Regions from separate parts of the Thermicanus aegyptius DSM 12793 genome, predicted to be linked through region 2. Evidence: riboswitches for the same ligand, from Rfam matches in the RefSeq annotation. Region 2 holds a riboswitch; the other holds the start of a gene.
What was found. A riboswitch is a leader RNA that binds a small molecule or an ion and turns the genes downstream of it on or off. The one in region 2 is predicted to bind cyclic di-GMP.

Region 1 (3,761 bases), 820 kb from region 2:
GTCGATCCATGCTCCATTTACATCGAAGCGATATTGAAGCTTGGCCACGCCGCTGTTTTTCCCGGTCGGAAGGTCTCCCTGATCGGCCAGAGTGAAGGCGACTTCGTTTGCCCAAGAGGTAGTGCTGGGAGTAATCAGCGGAAGCTTGGGAGCGGTCTTATCATACCGGGCGATGACCGGGGTGCTAGGATCCCCCACATTTCCGGCATTGTCGATCGCCCGGGCATAGACCATCGTCTCTCCTTCTTGATTGATGGAGACGGCGGTTCCGGGATAATCGACCCAGTTGGTGCCGTCGAAGCTGTACTGGTATCCTTTGATGCCGCTTCCCCCGTCATCCGTCCCCCCGGTTATGGTGAAGGCGGGGATGGTATTGCTCCAGCCGTAGGTGATGCCGGAGACGGTGGGAGGGGTCGGTTTTACCCGATCGATCTGGACTGTGATGATGACCGGTTGGCTCTCGTTCCCGGCTTTGTCCACCCCGATGGCCCAAATCGTCGTCGTGCCGGCATTGGTTACTTTGAGGGGACTTTTCGGATCATAGGGTAGAAACGATGCGCCATCCCAGCTGTACCAGCTTTTGTCATAGCCGCTTAAGCCCTGCTGATCCGTCCCGTCCGTCAGGGTAACGGTTACTTCCGGCGCATTGGTCCAATCGGAGGCGGGCGATTTGACGAACGTGGGCGCACTTGGTGCGGAGGTATCCACCTTCACCGTCGCCGTGGCGCTCTCCCCCACGTTCCCTGCCTTGTCCACCGTATGGGCTTCGATGGTGTGGAGCCCATCGGACGTTACCTGGAAGGGCGTGGAATAGGTGGTCCATGGGCCATTGTCGATCCGGTATTCCGTCTTTTCCACTCCGCTGCCGTTCTCGTATCCATCGGAAATCGTGACGGTTACCGGATCCTTCGTCCATTCCGCCGTGGACGGGGTAACCGTCGGTTTCCCGGGAGCGGTGGCATCCACGCGGATGACGTGTTCCGTCCAATTTCCCCATGCTTCCCATTGGTCCTTCACCCGCACATAGAGATAATGAGTCCCGTCGCTAAGGTCTTGTCCAAGCGTATAGGGAACGGTACTTCCGCTCGCCCAATCGCCTGTGATCTCTGTCTTCGATGAGATACTCGGGTTTATTTTCGCGTCGGACAAGACGATCTGGTACGCCCTCAATCGGTCTCCGTTCGGGTCACTTACCGTAAAGGAGATGGGAGGGCGTTTCTCCTTTTGCCACACGGTGGAATCCGGAGAAAAATTGCCGGGCGGATCGGGTGAATCATTGTAGGTGGGGCGGAGTAAATAAGGATCGGCAGAAGTTCCTGAACCGCTCGCCACTTCCAGCCCGTTCTGCAAAGTGACGGCGGGACGCACCCCATAGGAGGTGGTGCTCATCTTCTCCATCACCTTTCCGTCGGTACCTACATACCAAGCCTTCGATCCGTTTGAGGGGGTGGCGGTCCAGTAGGAGGAGGTCCCCTTAAGAACCAACGTGGAGGATAACGTCCCTTTCGGGGTATAGACCACCCCGCCCACGGTGTTGTCGTAGGCGTAGGTCGCTTCCGTCACCGTGACGATTTCATCCAGGGTGAGAAGGCTCTCTCCCGAAGGATCTACCAATGTGGTGGGGAACCCCCCCACAAAGGTATCCGCCGCGTTCTGGGCGGTGGACCAAGTATTCGCCGGAGGTATTCCCTCATAGAGAAGCCGTCTGGAACTCACGTCGAAGATCCGAAACTTCTCCCACTTTCCATCCGAGGTCTGAAGGGAAACATAATCGCCTACGGCGAGGGAGCCGAATGCCGTCCCTTGCGCCTCGGTTTTGGCCACCGATATGCCGTACATGGCGGCCAGGCTCACGGTAAGCAAGGCAACCAGCAGGCCTTTCCAAAAAATATTCAATTTCATTTTCTTCCTCCTATCCCTTCTTCCTATTGAAAAATGGATCCCATGAGAGCGATATTTCCCATGCAGAGGCTCATATCAACATCGCCACCTGCGATATAAGAATCGAACCGGGCGGATCTTCGGCAGAGTCTTCATGCTCCTCACCTCCTTTAAAGGACTCTGCCCGTTTCGCCAAAACCAAAGGCTTGTTGAAAATACGGATAGTTGGCTCGCCTTTGGTTTGTCGGAGAGAATATGAGCTTTGTAGGAAAAAGGGAGTCGTAGAAAGAAAAATGGTTTGCATTTGTACAGATATAGCATAGCACATCCATCTGAAGTATTATTCTAAATATTCCTTCTTTAGTTTAATTTTTGTTTGAAAGGTTCATCTTTTTTTTGTGAATTGAATCTTTGTTTTATGAATCGTTAAGCCTGTTAAAGGTTTATTAACCTCGGTAAGAAATCGATTGAACTGAGAATATAACGGTAAGATGCGGGCAAGCCTTCGGTAAGGTCTATCGGATCGATGAGAAATGAAGATGATCTATTTCCTCCTCGATGCATTAAATGATATAGCGGTGATTCCTATAGGCAGGCTCTCGCGCGAAAGAGAGCCTTTTTTGTCCCTTTGCGACATTTTTTTGAAAGAACCCAAAGATACCCTATGATATTCCATCGACCTAACGTATAATGAAGTAAAGCGATGATTCGACAAAGGCAAAATCATCGAAAGATGATGACGCAAAGCTACAGGGGCTAAGGTCTTGACGACGATGCCAGCCAGTTGCCGGTATAAGAGGGATGAAAACCTATCCGGCAGGATAGGTTTTTTCATCCATAACTCCCCTCAATGCATCAAGGGCAACCTGGAACCGATCGCCTGATTTCCGCTTAGAATCGTCGATTTTCGCCTTTTACATTTCGTTAAGGAGGGATTGTGAATGAGTAAAAAAGTGATGTCGGTGTTGTCGCTGTTTGTCGCGCTCTCTCTCATCCTCGCAAGTTCGATCTTTGCGGCTCCGTATGGGACAAGCACTCCGGCCAAAGGGGCGTTCTCCCTGGCGAACCCAATGGATGATGGGAAAAATAAGGGGGACGAAAGCGCATACCAGTCGAACACCGAAGAGGGAGATCAAGGAGAAATCGATCAAGAAGATCAGCCGGATCAAGAAAATGCCAACCAAGAGTTAAACCAATCGGATGATGGCAACTCCAATGATACGAATGGAACGGATAAGGAAAAAAAGAAGAAAAAAGAGAAGGAAGCGAATGAAAATGCCCGCCAGGGCCTCTTAAACGCCCTTACCCACCTGAAGGGAACTCCGGCCGAGAAAGTGATCTTAGACCTGCTCAATCTGGAAGATGTAGATTTGGAGGAATTGCTCAGCCAGCTCCAAGCATATCTTGGGGAAAATGGGCAAACGAGCGTTACGGAGGATACCTATGGAGAGAATGTTCAGACGCAAACCCGACTTCAACTTGAGGCGCTGACGAAAGAACAACTCTCTGCCTTCGCCGATGCGTTGGGAGCCAAATTGGAGCTGCAGGCACAAGTAAAAGAACAGACCAAATTGAAGAAACAGCTGCGGGAAATTTATGAGAAGATGGGCGAATCGAAGAAAGCGCGTGATGTCCAATTATCCGTCGTTCAAGAGGTGTATCAAAATCTGGACGAGTATGAAAAACTGGGAGAACTATACGAAAAATACAGAATAAAGGCGTGAAGGCCTTCGTCAACGGGGTACAACCCGCGTTCGAGGTTCCCCCCATCATTAAAGATGGCCGGACCCTCGTTCCGTTCCGCGCCATCGCTGAAGCCCTGGGCGCAGACGTGAAGTGGGATGCGGAGACGAGGACGGTCACGGTAAGTAAAGGGGATA
Region 2 (3,761 bases):
ATGGCGCGGCCATATTGCTGGATTTCCGTTTGGTGGTTGGCTGCGGCAGCGGATTGAATCAGTTCTGCCATGATTTTAATCTTCCCCATCTCATTTTTTATTGCATGGTTGATGATGGACGTTCCCGCTGTTGTCGCCCGAAGAGCATGATGCAAACTGTTTTTTTCAAACCGAAAGCGGACACCGAGAATGCCATGCTTGGACAACAGCAAAAAAGTGAAAAACATCACTCCGATCACCACGGGCGCATATCTCCAGATTTCGGGCCACCCGGGAAAGAAAGCCTCCGTCGTATAGAGGGCTGTCGCCTGAAACACCACGGGCGGAATCACCAAAATATTCGTATGCATTCGGTCCCGCCTGAACCAACCGTTTTTTTCGATTCTCGTACTGTACAGCAAAAGAAGCGTTCCGATGATGAAATATGGAACGCACCAAACGAAATACATCCGGTAATCCGGCTGAATGTCCGGAGCAAAGGGAGTGATCCAAAACATGACGGGAATCGGTAAAAATAATAGGAAGGAGATGACTTTTTTGATTCTCTCCCGAAACAATTCAGAGTAACAAATCGCGAACATCAGGAAACAATAAGGGGTTCCCACCAGATTCAGAAAGGAACCCGCCAAATGGATTTTGAACAAGATCAGCTCCAAAGCGTTTGTGCCAATCTGAAAATGATGCAAATACGGCAATATGTTTTCCGTAATGGTTAGGGAAAGTGCTCCGCCGCCGGCGACAAAAAGCGTAAGCGAGATCCACCTGGCCGCTTCATATTTGGGATTGGTAATGAGCAATATGGCAGCCAACGTCCATAATACAATAAGAACTAATACCATACCATCATCCTTCCCCCTTTCACGAAACGTCTTATTCCTTCAACAACTATACTAAGCGATATCAAGTAGTATATGACCTTGTTTTACTGGTGCTCGCAGCGCTGAACAATACGATTATCAGCTTTATGAAGGCATCGTTGAAATGAATGAAACCTATTCTGCACTCTGAGAAGGGAACGAAGTGCAAACCTCGTAAAAGCAGCAGTGTCCCAGAGCAAACCTGGCAATACTTAACAACGCAGTGTACTTTTATGCGTAAGATTGTCAATGATTAACAAGCGTCTTAAAGTCGTGGAAGAAGGATCGTACCAAGAAGTTAGATGAAGTCCTCGGTGCGAAATTGTAAAGAATGTACTGATGTGTGGCGAAGAATTCAGTACATACGCCAAACCTAAGTTGTAAATAAAGACAAAAAAGACACGTACCCAAGAGGTAGTGCCTAGCTGTCATTACAATAGGGTAACCCGGCGATCATTGCATTGATAGCAATGCATTAGACCCGTGGCTTTGCGCCCCTGTCTTTCGAACAGGTTTGCCATTTTTCCTATTTTGTTCGACATTTTTATAGGATTATTTTACCATGAAGAAACATAAAAATGAAATTGATAAATAGTACATCCAGATAGTTTCATAGTAGGTTGACATTGTTACCGTAACGATAAGTATTATAGAAAATTTTTTACCTGGTGCCCCCTGAAAAATTCCGGGGTTTCGAATAACAAATAAAAGGAATTCAGCACCTTGATCCGGGAAAAGGTTATTGTCCAGACAACCAAACCCCTATCGAGGTGAATGACTGAATTCCTATGTATCATGAATTCAACATTCGCCTCGAAAATCCTGTTTGAGGTGAATGAAATGTTAAAGCTTCGCGAAGATCAACTCACACTCTGGGATGCGATTCTACCGGAACCGTTCCGTTCTTTACCGGAGGAGCTTGCCAAAATCGATGCTTTGTTGGATGATCCCGCCTTTATGAAGCCATTCATCGAAAAACATCCTTCTCAGCGTGGGCGGCCAACCATTCCGGCAGAAACGTATCTGCGTTTGATGGTTCTCAAATTTCGCTACAACCTGGGATATGAGACGTTGGTTAAAGAAGTGGGCGACAGCATCACGTGGGGAAGATTTTGCCGCATTGCCATCGATGCGAACATGCCCGATGCCAGTACGCTGATCAAAGCCCGTAAGCGCTATGGTGACGACATGATCGAGCAACTCAATGAAGCCTTGCTCCTAAAGCTGCAAGAGAAAGAACTTCTGAAAACCAGAAAGATTCGGATCGATACCACCGTCGTGGAATCTGACGTCCATCATCCCACCGATGCGACCCCTGCTTAGGATGGCGTTAACGTTATCACGCGGTTGGTCAACCGGATTCGTAAAGTCGCTTCTCAAGCGGTTCAAGGGTTTCAAGACCGCACGCTGAGGTCAAAAAGAAATTTTGTCCATCGCCAAGCTGCTTCGCCGTCGAACTCGGCAAACTTGGAACGAAATCAATACCATTACCGAGAGAGCGACCCACATCTCGGAGAGCGTCTGCGATCAAGCCCAGGAAGTGGCGAAAAACATAAGCGAAAAAAGCAAGGCGGCCGCTCAAGCACTCAAGACGAAGCTGTGTGATGCGATAGATCTGACACGCAAGCTGATCGCCCAAGCCCAAGAAGTGGTCGCCGGCAATCGGGTCATTCCCGATCGGATAATCAGCTTCTTCGATCCGGAAGCTCGCCCGATCAAAAAAGGCAAGCTGTCGAAAACCGTGGAATTCGGCTACAAACTGTGGATCGACGAAAATGAGGATGGTTTGATCACGGGCTATGAACTGTACCAAGGGAATCCATCGGAGGATGATCTTCTGGTACCAGCCGTGGAGAAACACATCGCCCGATTCGGGAAAGCACCGAACGCCATCGCGACGGACCGGGGATTCGGAAGCCGAAAGAATGAAACTGCGATTCAAGGGCTTGGTGTTCAGCGTGTGAGTATTCCGGCCAAAGGTAAGAAGAGCAAGGCCCGAACCGAACATAAAAAGCAGTTATGGTTTCAGGACCTGCAACGCTTCCGTGCTGCGGGCGAAGCAAAAATTAGTTTGCTCAAACGCAAGTACGGATTGAATCGCAGCCGGTACAGGGGCTTTTTCGGCTCAAAATCATGGATCGGCCTAGGGATTTTGACTCATAACCTCGTAAGAGCGGTTCAAATGGTCAAGTAAGGAACAGCAACAGGAACAAACTGGTAATCCCCCCTGTAAAAATTCAAGCGAGGGAAGAGCTCTTCTCAAAATCCGATTTTTTCAGGGGACACTAATTAACTTAACTCACAGCCTCTCTTACTTTCTCTATGGTCATGCGTTCTAAAAACCTGGAGAATTTTTCTTTCTTTTTCCCATTTTGCCGGAACAACTCGATGAGTTTGCGTACGACTGGAACCAGCTGTTGCTCCGTTAACCCCGAAAGGAACAATACACCTAGCGTCGGTTTCAGCGATTTGCCGTCGCCGCCGACATAAATATCGTAGGTGTCTCTCATTTTGACGATCCCAATATCTTTTAATAAAGGCTCGCTCGTGCCTAACGCGCAGCCGGCATACCCGATTTTCAGAGGACTCGGCACTTCATGGCCGGAAATCGCTTCATCCAGCGATCGCGCCACATCCAAACCGGCGTCTTCTGCGCCGCGGCAAAAATTACAAGCAATAAGGCTCTTCGTTACAAATCCTGCGGGGTGGATTTGCAAACCCGCTTCCTTCAGTTTTTCTTTGATTTCCTCTGCTCTTGCTTCGTCCACTTCGACATATAGCTGCTTGAATGCGGTTAATTCGATTTTGGCGTTTTCCCCAACCGTGGCCCCTAGAGCAGCTAAATGCTCCGGTTTAAATAAGGTTCCCCCGACTTCAAATCCGGGAGTGACCGCGAACTTCACA

Region 1: linked by a shared signal. The riboswitch ahead of THEAE_RS0109995 (hypothetical protein) and the one ahead of THEAE_RS21130 (sensor histidine kinase) in region 2 are both predicted to bind cyclic di-GMP.

What each region holds. Positions count from the first base shown of each region.
Region 1 is NZ_KI783301.1:1,879,028-1,882,788, forward strand. Features, by position in the region: gene THEAE_RS0109980 (OmpL47-type beta-barrel domain-containing protein) at 1-1,902, opposite strand, end outside; cyclic di-GMP riboswitch class I at 2,588-2,673, shown strand; gene THEAE_RS0109995 (hypothetical protein) at 2,823-3,605, shown strand; gene THEAE_RS0110000 (copper amine oxidase N-terminal domain-containing protein) at 3,602-3,761, shown strand, end outside.
Region 2 is NZ_KI783301.1:2,699,294-2,703,054, forward strand. Features, by position in the region: gene THEAE_RS21130 (sensor histidine kinase) at 1-839, opposite strand, end outside; cyclic di-GMP riboswitch class I at 1,295-1,386, opposite strand; partial or broken gene THEAE_RS22200 (ISNCY family transposase) at 1,698-3,051, shown strand; gene THEAE_RS0114300 (NAD(P)/FAD-dependent oxidoreductase) at 3,152-3,761, opposite strand, start outside.